2 regions of the Streptomyces sp. JLSY215 genome follow, and region 1 is predicted to be linked to the other one. Evidence: predicted binding sites of a transcription regulator. Region 1 holds the regulator's gene; the other holds the start of a gene.
What was found. The regulator HrcA, encoded in region 1, represses chaperone genes, less so after heat shock. The targets are predictions, from matches to a motif close to TTNGCACTCNGNNNNNCNGAGTGCNAA.

Region 2: the regulator HrcA is predicted to act here: its motif matches at 3,080-3,106, upstream of groL (chaperonin GroEL).

The regions. Positions count from the first base shown of each region.
Region 1 is NZ_CM185022.1:2,887,533-2,892,783, reverse strand. It holds gene hemW (radical SAM family heme chaperone HemW) at 1-1,148, shown strand, start outside; gene AC5677_RS13000 (Uma2 family endonuclease) at 1,219-1,920, shown strand; gene AC5677_RS12995 (DUF3097 domain-containing protein) at 1,904-2,731, opposite strand; gene AC5677_RS12990 (MBL fold metallo-hydrolase) at 2,900-3,637, opposite strand; gene hrcA (heat-inducible transcriptional repressor HrcA) at 3,866-4,882, shown strand; gene dnaJ (molecular chaperone DnaJ) at 4,885-5,251, shown strand, end outside.
Region 2 is NZ_CM185022.1:5,122,428-5,127,678, forward strand. It holds gene AC5677_RS23070 (glucosyl-3-phosphoglycerate synthase) at 1-282, opposite strand, end outside; SAM riboswitch class I at 465-613, shown strand; gene thrC (threonine synthase) at 631-1,914, shown strand; gene AC5677_RS23080 (MoaD/ThiS family protein) at 1,969-2,247, shown strand; gene AC5677_RS23085 (cold-shock protein) at 2,742-2,945, shown strand; gene groL (chaperonin GroEL) at 3,271-4,893, shown strand; gene AC5677_RS23095 (DUF4352 domain-containing protein) at 5,064-5,251, opposite strand, start outside.

The DNA.
Region 1 (5,251 bases):
CCCTCGGCTTCTATCTGCACGTGCCGTACTGCGCCACCCGCTGCGGCTACTGCGACTTCAACACCTACACCGCGAGCGAGCTGCGCGGCTCCGGCGGCGCCCTGGCCTCCCGGGACAACTACGCCGACCACGTCGTCGAGGAGATCCGGCTGGCCCGCAAGGCCCTGGGTGACGACCCCCGCCCCGTCGAGACGGTCTTCGTCGGCGGCGGCACGCCGACCCTGCTGCCCGCCGCCGACCTCGGCCGCATGCTGGCGGCCATCCGCGACGAATTCGGCCTCGCCCCGGGCGCCGAGATCACCACCGAGGCCAACCCGGAATCCGTCGACCCCCGCTACCTCACCGAACTCCGCGAGGGCGGCTACAACCGCGTCTCCTTCGGCATGCAGAGCGCGCGGCAGCACGTCCTGAAGATCCTCGACCGCACCCACACCCCCGGCCGCCCCGAGGCCTGCGTCGCCGAGGCCCGCGCGGCCGGCTTCGACCACGTCAACCTCGATCTGATCTACGGCACCCCGGGCGAGACCGACGACGACTGGCGGGCCTCCCTCGACGCCGCCGTCGGCGCCGGCCCCGACCACGTCTCCGCGTACGCCCTGATCGTCGAGGAGGGCACCCAGCTCGCCCGCCGGATCCGCCGCGGCGAGGTCCCGATGACCGACGACGACGTCCACGCCGACCGCTATCTGATCGCCGAGGAGCGGCTGTCGGCCGCGGGCTTCTCCTGGTACGAGGTCTCCAACTGGGCCACCACCGAGGCCGCCCGCTGCCGCCACAACGAGCTGTACTGGACCGGCGCCGACTGGTGGGGCGCGGGCCCCGGAGCGCACAGCCACGTCGGCGGCGTCCGCTGGTGGAACGTCAAGCACCCCGGCGCCTACGCCCAGGCCCTGGCCGAGGGCCGCTCCCCGGGCGCGGGCCGCGAGATCCTGCCGGACGAGGACCGGCGGGTGGAGCGCATCCTGCTGGAGCTGCGGCTGGCGGACGGCTGCCCGCTGTCCCTCCTCGCCCCGGCGGGGGCGAAGGCCGCGGAGCGGGCACTGGCCGACGGGCTGCTGGAAGAGGGCCCGTACACGGACGGCCGGGCCGTGCTGACGCTCCGGGGGCGGTTGTTGGCCGACGCGGTGGTGCGGGATCTGGTGGACTGATCGCTCGCAGGGGTGAACCGGAGCGAACGGCCGCCGCGCCCGACGGGGGCCGCTCGTAGGCTGCCGCCGAGTGGCGCGGTGTGCGTGGGCGGACGCGGAGGGCACCCGGATGACGGCGGTGGACGAGCGCCTGAGGGCGGAGATCTTCCATGGCCTGGCGGTTCCGGAGGGCATCAAGGCGGAGCTCCTCCGCGGGGAGATCGTCCTGTCGGGCGTGGGTGAGCGCCGTATGGCCGCGTACTTCCGGAGCCTGGAGGTTCCGCGCGGTGTCCGGGCCGAGCTCCTCTGGGGGGAGATCACCCTGGCGGCCGACCGGTATCCGGTCCGTGACCTGGTGATCGGCGCCGTGCGGGACCAGATCCCGAGCCCGCGTCAGCGGTGTCGTCGCGCCCGGTACGTCGAGATCCCGCACCAAGCAGCCAGTGCCGCACCGGACTTGGTGGTCCTGGAGCGCGGTACCGACGCGGCATCACGGCTCCCGCCCACGGCGGCCGCACTCCTCGTCGAGGTCGCCCCCAAGGCCCGCGCCGACCGGACCTACCGGGTCAAGCGTGAGGTCTATGCGGCCGGGAAGGTGCCCGCGTACCTGATCATCGATCCCTTCGAGGCCCACTGCGTCCTCCTCACCGAGCCCGTCGGCAGCGATGAGGAGGCCGACTACGCGGTGTGCCGGACCAGCAGGTTCGGCCACCCCGTGCCGCTGGACGGCCTCGGCCTCGCGTTGGACACGGCCGGTTTTCCCCCGCCGTCGCCGGTCACGGGCAGGCGGTGACGAAGTCGATCAGCTCCTCCACCCGCCCCAGCAACGCCGGCTCCAGGTCCTTGTACGACCGCACGCAGCCCAGGATCCGCTGCCACGCCGCCCCCGTGTTCTCCGGCCAGCCCAGCCCCCGGCACACCCCCGTCTTCCAGTCCTGGCCATGAGGGACGGCGGGCCACCCCGCGATCCCCACCGACGCCGGCTTCACCGCCTCCCACACATCGATGTACGGATGGCCGACGACCAGCACGTTCGCGTCCGTCACGGAGGCCGCGATCCGCGACTCCTTCGAGCCCGGCACCAGGTGATCCACCAGCACCCCCAGCCGCGCATCCGGCCCCGGCGCGAAGCCCCGCACGATCGCCGGCAGGTCGTCGATCCCCTCCAGGTACTCCACGACCACGCCCTCGATGCGCAGATCGTCCCCCCACACCCGCTCGACCAGCTCCGCGTCGTGCCGCCCCTCCACATAAATGCGCCCGGCGCGCGCCACCCGGGCGGGGGCGCCGGGCACGGCGAGTGAGCCGGACGCGGTACGGGCCGGACCGGCCGGCGCCGGGCGGCCCTGGGGCCGTACGAGGGTGACGACGCGGCCCTCCAGAAGGAAGCCGCGCGGCGTCATCGGGAAGACCCGGTGCTTTCCGAAGCGGTCCTCAAGGGTGACGACCGGGCCCTCGGCGGTCTTCTCGCAGCGGATCACGGCACCGCAGAAGCCGGTGGTGACCTCCTCGACGACGAGGTCGGGCTCGGCCGGTACCTCGGGAGCGGGCCGCTGCTTCTTCCAGGGCGGGGTGAGGTCGGGGCTGTAGCGCCTGCTGTGCATCGGGGTGGGCCTGTTCTCTGCGGGGTGGTGTGGTGTGGGGGTCGGCCGGGGGTCCGGGGGTTGTCCCCGGGGGATGCGGTCAGGGCGGGGTGAGGTCCGGGCCGTACCGCTTGCCGCGCATGGCGGCGTAAGGGTCCCGTTCTCGTGAGGGGCGGGCAAGAAGTGCTGTCAGGAGAGCGGGTCGACGCCGAAGCGGATGGCCAGGGCGTCCCGCTGGGCGTGCACGAAGCGGGCGTCCACGACCGCCCCGTGCCCCGGTACGTACACCGCGTCCTCGCCGCCCAGGGCCAGCAGCCGGTCCAGGGCCGCCGGCCACTGCTGGGGCAGCGAGTCGAGGCCGGCGCTCGGTTCGCCCGACTCCTCGACCAGATCGCCGCAGAAGACGATCTCGGGGGTGCCGCCCCGGCCCGGTACGAGGACGGCCAGGTCGTGGGCGGTGTGGCCGGGGCCGACATTGGCGAGCAGCACCTGCCGGTCGCCGAGGTCGACGGTCAGTTCGCCGTGGACGTGGTGATGCGGGCTGACCAGCAGATCCGCGGCCTCCGCGGCCGCCTCCGGGTCGACGCCGTGCCGTACCGCGTCCCGCCGCAGCTCGTCCCGGTCGCGCCGGAGCAGATCGGCCATCCCGGCCGCGCCGAACACCTCGACGCCCGCGAAGGCGGCGGTGCCCATGACGTGATCGAAATGCGGGTGGGTGAGCGCGATATGCGTCACTTCCCGGCCCAGCACACCGCGGATCGCCCGGCGCAGATCGGCGCCGTCGCGGAGGGACGCGCCGGTATCGACGATCATCACCCCGGCCGATCCGGCGATCACGCCGATCGTTTCGTCCCAACCCGGCATCCGGCGGCGGGCAACGCCTTCACCGAGCCGTTCCCACCCGGCCTCTTCCCAAGCAGTGCGCATACCGAGACGCTAGCTCCATCGCGATAGCGTTGCCCGACGGAACGCCTCACGGACCGGCCACAACGGCCGATCACGGTCATCGGGCGGCGCTTTGGCAGCTGATCATTGCGGTCGCTCTTGCCGCAGCTGTGCTACCCGGCCGTACACTGGCTTCCGGGTCTGGCACTCGGCCCGTGCGAGTGCCAGGAGTGACGAGACGGCCACACGGCTGGACTGGAGGTGCGCAGGATGCTCAGTGAACGCAGGCTCGAAGTGCTGCGCGCCATCGTCCAGGACTATGTCGGGACGGAGGAGCCGGTCGGCTCCAAGGCGCTCACCGAACGCCATCAGCTGGGCGTCTCCCCGGCCACCGTCCGCAACGACATGGCGGCGCTGGAGGACGAGGGCTTCATCGCCCAGCCGCACACCAGCGCCGGCCGGATCCCCACCGACAAGGGCTACCGTCTCTTCGTCGACAAGCTGGCGGGCGTCAAGCCGCTGTCCTCCCCGGAGCGGCGGGCCATCCAGAATTTCCTCGACGGCGCCGTCGACCTCGACGACGTCGTCGGCCGTACGGTCCGGCTGCTGGCGCAGCTGACCCGCCAGGTGGCGGTCGTGCAGTACCCGTCCCTGACCCGGTCCACGGTCCGCCATGTCGAGCTGCTGGCGCTGGCCCCGGCCCGCCTCATGCTCGTACTGATCACGGACACCGGACGGGTCGAGCAGCGGCTGATCGACTGCCAGGCGCCGTTCGGCGAGGCGTCGCTCGCGGATCTGCGGGCGCGGCTCAACAGCCGGGTGGTGGGGCGCCGGTTCGCGGATGTGCCGCAGTTGGTGCAGGATCTCCCGGAGTCCTTCGAGCAGGACGACCGCGGCACGGTCTCGACAGTGCTGTCGGTGTTGCTGGAAACTCTGGTGGAGGAGACCGAAGAGCGGCTGATGATCGGCGGAACCGCCAATCTCACGCGCTTCGGGCACGACTTTCCCCTGACCATCCGCCCGGTCCTGGAGGCCCTTGAGGAGCATGTGGTGCTGCTCAAGCTGCTCGGGGAGGCCAAGGACTCGGGCATGACCGTACGTATCGGGCATGAGAATGCCCACGAAGGCCTGACGTCCACATCGGTCGTCGCGGTCGGTTACGGTTCGGGCGACGAGGCAGTCGCCAAACTCGGCGTGGTCGGACCGACCCGCATGGACTACCCCGGAACGATGGGAGCGGTACGCGCAGTGGCACGTTACGTCGGACAAATCCTCGCGGAGTCGTAAAAGTGGCCACGGATTACTACTCGGTTCTCGGCGTCAGTCGCGATGCCTCGCAGGACCAGATCAAGAAGGCCTTCCGTCGGCTGGCGCGCGAGCTGCACCCGGACGTGAACCCGGACCCGAAGACCCAGGAGCGGTTCAAGGAGATCAACGCCGCTTACGAGGTCTTGTCGGACCCGCAGAAGAAGCAGGTCTACGACCTCGGCGGCGACCCGCTCTCGCAGTCGGGCGGCGGCGGTGGCGCGGGCGGCTTCGGCGCCGGCTTCGGCAACTTCTCCGACATCATGGACGCCTTCTTCGGCACGGCCTCGCAGCGCGGCCCGCGCTCGCGCACCCGCCGCGGCCAGGACGCCATGATCCGGCTCGACATCG
Region 2 (5,251 bases), 2.2 Mb from region 1:
GTGGACCACCTTGGCCCCGGCCGCCGCCGCGACCTCGGCCGTCCGGTCCCTGGACCCCGAGTCCAGCACCACCAGCTCGTCGACCAGGGGAACGGTGCCGGTCATCAGGTCCGCGCGGATCGCCGCGACGATCGCGCCGACGGTGGCTTCCTCGTCGAGTGCGGGCAGCACTACGCTGACCGTCCGGCCCGTCTGGCGCTTGGCCTCCACCAGCCGCCCGAGCGGGCGGTCGGCCGCGGACCAGGAGCGGCTGCTGAGCCAGCGCTCCACCTCTTCCAGCACGTCTACGACTCCTCGGTGGCCGCCGGACCAATGGCCCGTGGGTGATCCATTGTGATCCATCTCGCGGTTCGGACGACTATCTCAACTGTCAGCGCCTTCGGTTACAGTCTTGAACAACGCGGATGACCGTCGCATGCCGGGGTCACCGCCACAAAAGCCTGGGTTTCGGCCCAGCGCCATACCGCTCATCCAGAGGGGCAGAGGGATACGGCCCGTTGAAGCCCCGGCAACCCTCCAGCCGGTCTCCGCCGCAGCAGCGCGCGCGAGGCTCCCGGCTAGGGAAGGTGCCAAATCCGTCTCGTGGCGAGATGCGTCGCGAGGAAGATGAGGAGAAAGGGCCTCGCCTCCATGGCTGTGCAAGTCACCGAAACCGCCACCACCTCCACTGTCGCTCTGGGTCCGGCCGTCGGCCTCTCCTGCCGCGAGTGCGGACAGCGCTTCGACCTCGGTCCGATCTTCGCGTGCCAGGAATGTTTCGGGCCGCTCGAAGTGGCGTACGACCTCCCGAGCGGCGATCCCGAGGGCCTGAAGAAGCGGATCGAGGCCGGACCGAACAACATCTGGCGCTACGCCCCGCTGCTGCCCGTCCCCGCCGACGTCGCCGACAAGCCGAACCTCAATCCCGGCTTCACCAAGCTCGTCAAGGCCGACCGCCTCGCCGCCGAGCTGGGCGTCACGGGCGGCCTGTACGTCAAGGACGACTCCGGCAACCCGACGCACTCCTTCAAGGACCGTGTCGTCGCGATCGCCGTCGAGGCCGCCCGCGCCTTCGGTTTCACCACCCTCTCCTGCTCCTCCACCGGCAACCTCGCGGGCGCGGTCGGCGCCGCGGCCCGCCGGGCGGGCCTGAAGTCCTGCGTCTTCATCCCGCACGACCTGGAGGCCGGCAAGGTCGTCATGGCCGCGGTCTACGGCGGCGACCTGGTCGGCATCGAGGGCAATTACGACGACGTCAACCGCTTCTGCTCGGAGCTCATCGGCGACCCGCTCGGCGAGGGCTGGGGCTTCGTCAACGTCAACCTGCGCCCCTACTACGGCGAGGGTTCCAAGACGCTGGCGTACGAGATCTGCGAGCAGCTCGGCTGGCAGCTCCCGGACCAGATCGTCATTCCGATCGCCTCCGGCTCCCAGCTCACGAAGATCGACAAGGGTCTGAAGGAGCTGATCGCCCTCGGCCTGGTCGAGGACAAGCCGTACAAGATCTTCGGCGCCCAGGCGGAGGGCTGCTCGCCGGTGTCGGCGGCCTTCAAGGCCGGGCACGACGTCGTACGCCCCCAGAAGCCGAACACCATCGCCAAGTCGCTGGCCATCGGCAACCCGGCCGACGGGCCGTACGTGCTCGACATCGCGCGCCGTACGGGCGGTGCGGTGGAGGATGTCAACGACGAGCAGGTCGTGGACGCCATCAAGCTGCTGGCGCGGACGGAAGGGATCTTCGCGGAGACCGCGGGCGGCGTGACCGTCGGCGTCACCAAGAAGCTCATCGAGGACGGTCTGCTCGACCCGGCCCTGACCACCGTCATCCTCAACACCGGCGACGGCCTCAAGACTCTGGACGCCGTCGCATCCGGGCCCACGGCCACCATCCGGCCCGACCTGGACGCGTTCCGCGCGGCCGGCCTGGCCGGCTGAGCCCCGGACCCGTACCCCCGAAACCGCACCCCGCAGTCGCTGGAAGGCAGAACCATGAGCGTGAAGGTCCGCATCCCCACCATCCTCCGCACGTACACCAACGGTGAGGCCGAGGTCGTCGCCGAGGGCGCGACCCTCTCCGAGGTGATCGCCGACCTGGAGAAGAACCACACCGGGATCGCGGCCCGTGTGCTGGACGACGCGGGCAAGCTGCGCCGGTTCGTGAACGTCTACGTCAACGACGACGACGTCCGCTTCGAGCAGGGCCTGGAGACGCCGACGCCGGACGGCGCGGGCGTCTCCATCATTCCTGCGGTGGCCGGAGGCTGCTGACCCCTTCTGTCGGCCCCCGTTCCTCACCGGGATCTGATTTGCGCCATCTCTTGGTCTGAGTGGCGAGAATTGCCCCATCCGCCTAAAAGCGGATGGGGCAATTCCATGTCGCGAAAGGCGATACCATGGGGGCGATCTTCTTCGTATGAGCCCTCGTACAACCCGCGTACGACCCTCGTACAACTCCGCGCGCGTGCCCAACGCATATGTGATCGCGATGAGTTGTGCCCGAAGTGTGTGCAGCATTTGTCGGATACGTGAGCTATGCCCGGCCCGACTTGCCCCGGCGTAACGCGACTTCACCGCATAATTACCGATTCTTCGGCCCCGGAATTCTCGTCCGATTGACCTGTTGCGCTGGGCATTGGTGCAGATACATTCAGCGGCGGTCGACGCGTTCCGGCGCACACCCCACGGGCCTTTCGCGGGGTGAGGTCTGACCCGGGTCCGCGGAGTGCGGTCCTGCGCAAGGGCCAGTAATAGGGGAGTTAGGCATGGCTCAGGGCACCGTCAAGTGGTTCAACGCGGAGAAGGGGTACGGCTTCATCGCGGTCGACGGTGGTGCGGATGTATTCGTCCACTACAGCGCGATCCAGATGGACGGCTACCGCACCCTTGAGGAGGGTCAGCGGGTCGAGTTCGAGATCTCGCAGGGCCAGAAGGGGCCGCAGGCAGACATGGTCCGGGTGAGCGCCTGAGGCGCCGGCCGACTGCAGCGTCGAGAAGGTCCGTACCCCTGAGCGGGGTGCGGACCTTCTTGCATGCACGGTGAGACGCCGCCGGACGCGCTCGCCCCGACCGCCGCCCAAGGATGAGACTCCCCCCTGACTCGCTTGCACTCGAGGGGGTCGAGTGCTAATCATTGGCGTTAGCACTCTCCGGGTGAGAGTGATAACCAAGGATCGGGTCGGTGAGGTCCGCGGGCCGGGTGGGGCAAGGAACCACACGGCAAGCAGACCGTCCGTCGCGGGCGCCAGCGCGGTCCGGAGCAATCCACCCCGATGTCCGGGAGGACCACTTCACATGGCCAAGATCATCGCGTTCGACGAGGAGGCACGGCGCGGTCTCGAGCGCGGGATGAACCAGCTCGCCGACGCCGTCAAGGTCACCCTCGGCCCCAAGGGCCGCAACGTCGTCCTCGAGAAGAAGTGGGGCGCCCCCACGATCACCAACGATGGTGTATCCATCGCCAAGGAGATCGAGCTCGAGGACCCGTACGAGAAGATCGGCGCCGAGCTGGTCAAGGAGGTCGCGAAGAAGACGGACGACGTCGCCGGTGACGGCACGACGACCGCGACCGTCCTGGCCCAGGCCCTGGTGCGCGAGGGTCTGCGCAACGTGGCCGCCGGTGCCAACCCGATGGCCCTCAAGCGCGGCATCGAGCGCGCCGTCGAGGCCGTCTCCGCCGCCCTGCTGGAGCAGGCCAAGGACGTGGAGACCAAGGAGCAGATCGCTTCGACCGCCTCCATCTCCGCCGCCGACACCCAGATCGGCGAGCTCATCGCCGAGGCCATGGACAAGGTCGGCAAGGAAGGCGTCATCACCGTCGAGGAGTCCCAGACCTTCGGTCTGGAGCTGGAGCTCACCGAGGGTATGCGCTTCGACAAGGGCTACATCTCGGCGTACTTCGCGACCGACATGGAGCGCATGGAGGCGGCCCTGGATGACCCGTACATCCTGATCGTCAACTCCAAGATCGGCAACGTGAAGGACCTCCTTCCGCTGCTCGAGAAGGTCATGCAGTCCGGCAAGCCGCTGCTGATCATCGCCGAGGACGTTGAGGGCGAGGCCCTGTCGACCCTGGTCGTCAACAAGATCCGTGGCACCTTCAAGTCCGTCGCCGTCAAGGCCCCGGGCTTCGGTGACCGCCGCAAGGCCATGCTCGGCGACATCGCCATCCTCACCGGTGGCACGGTCATCTCCGAGGAGGTCGGCCTCAAGCTGGAGAACGCCGGTCTCGACCTGCTGGGCCGCGCCCGCAAGGTCGTCATCACCAAGGACGAGACCACCATCGTCGACGGTGCCGGCGACAGCGACCAGGTCCAGGGCCGCGTCAACCAGATCCGCGCCGAGATCGAGAACAGCGACTCGGACTACGACCGCGAGAAGCTCCAGGAGCGTCTGGCGAAGCTGGCCGGCGGCGTGGCCGTCATCAAGGCCGGTGCCGCCACCGAGGTCGAGCTCAAGGAGCGCAAGCACCGCATCGAGGACGCCGTTCGCAACGCGAAGGCGGCCGTCGAGGAGGGCATCGTCGCCGGCGGTGGCGTCGCCCTGCTGCAGGCCTCCGCGGTCTTCGAGAAGCTGGAGCTCGACGGTGACGAGGCGACCGGCGCCAACGCCGTGAAGCTCGCCCTGGAGGCCCCGCTCAAGCAGATCGCCGTCAACGGTGGTCTTGAGGGCGGCGTCGTCGTGGAGAAGGTGCGCAACCTGGCCGTCGGCCACGGTCTGAACGCCGCCACCGGCGAGTACGTCGACATGATCGCCGAGGGCATCCTCGACCCGGCGAAGGTGACCCGCTCTGCCCTGCAGAACGCCGCCTCCATCGCCGCGCTGTTCCTCACCACCGAGGCCGTCATCGCCGACAAGCCGGAGAAGGCCGCCGCGGCCGCTCCGGGCGGCATGCCGGGCGGTGACATGGACTTCTGATCCCTCCCGGATCAGACTGCCGGTCCTCCCGGGCCGCACGTCCAGAAGTCCGCCGGGGCGGCACCCCTCCGCAAGGAGAGGTGCCGCCCCGGTGGCGTTGTACGGCGACTTCCGTGTACGTGGCGGCGGCGGTGCCGGTGAGGTCCTGCCCGCTGGAACGGAAGACCACCTCAGGGGTGGAGGCTCCACCTGCCCGTGTGCTCTCCGTTGGTCTGCAGGAGCGAGTCCATCTGGTACGTCACGTTCGTGATCTTCGCGTCCTTCGGCACGTTGAAGATCACCCAGCCGGTGGTCTTCTTGCCCGGCGGGAGGATCATGGTGAGGTCCAGGGAGTCACCGACGGTGGGGATACCGGGCT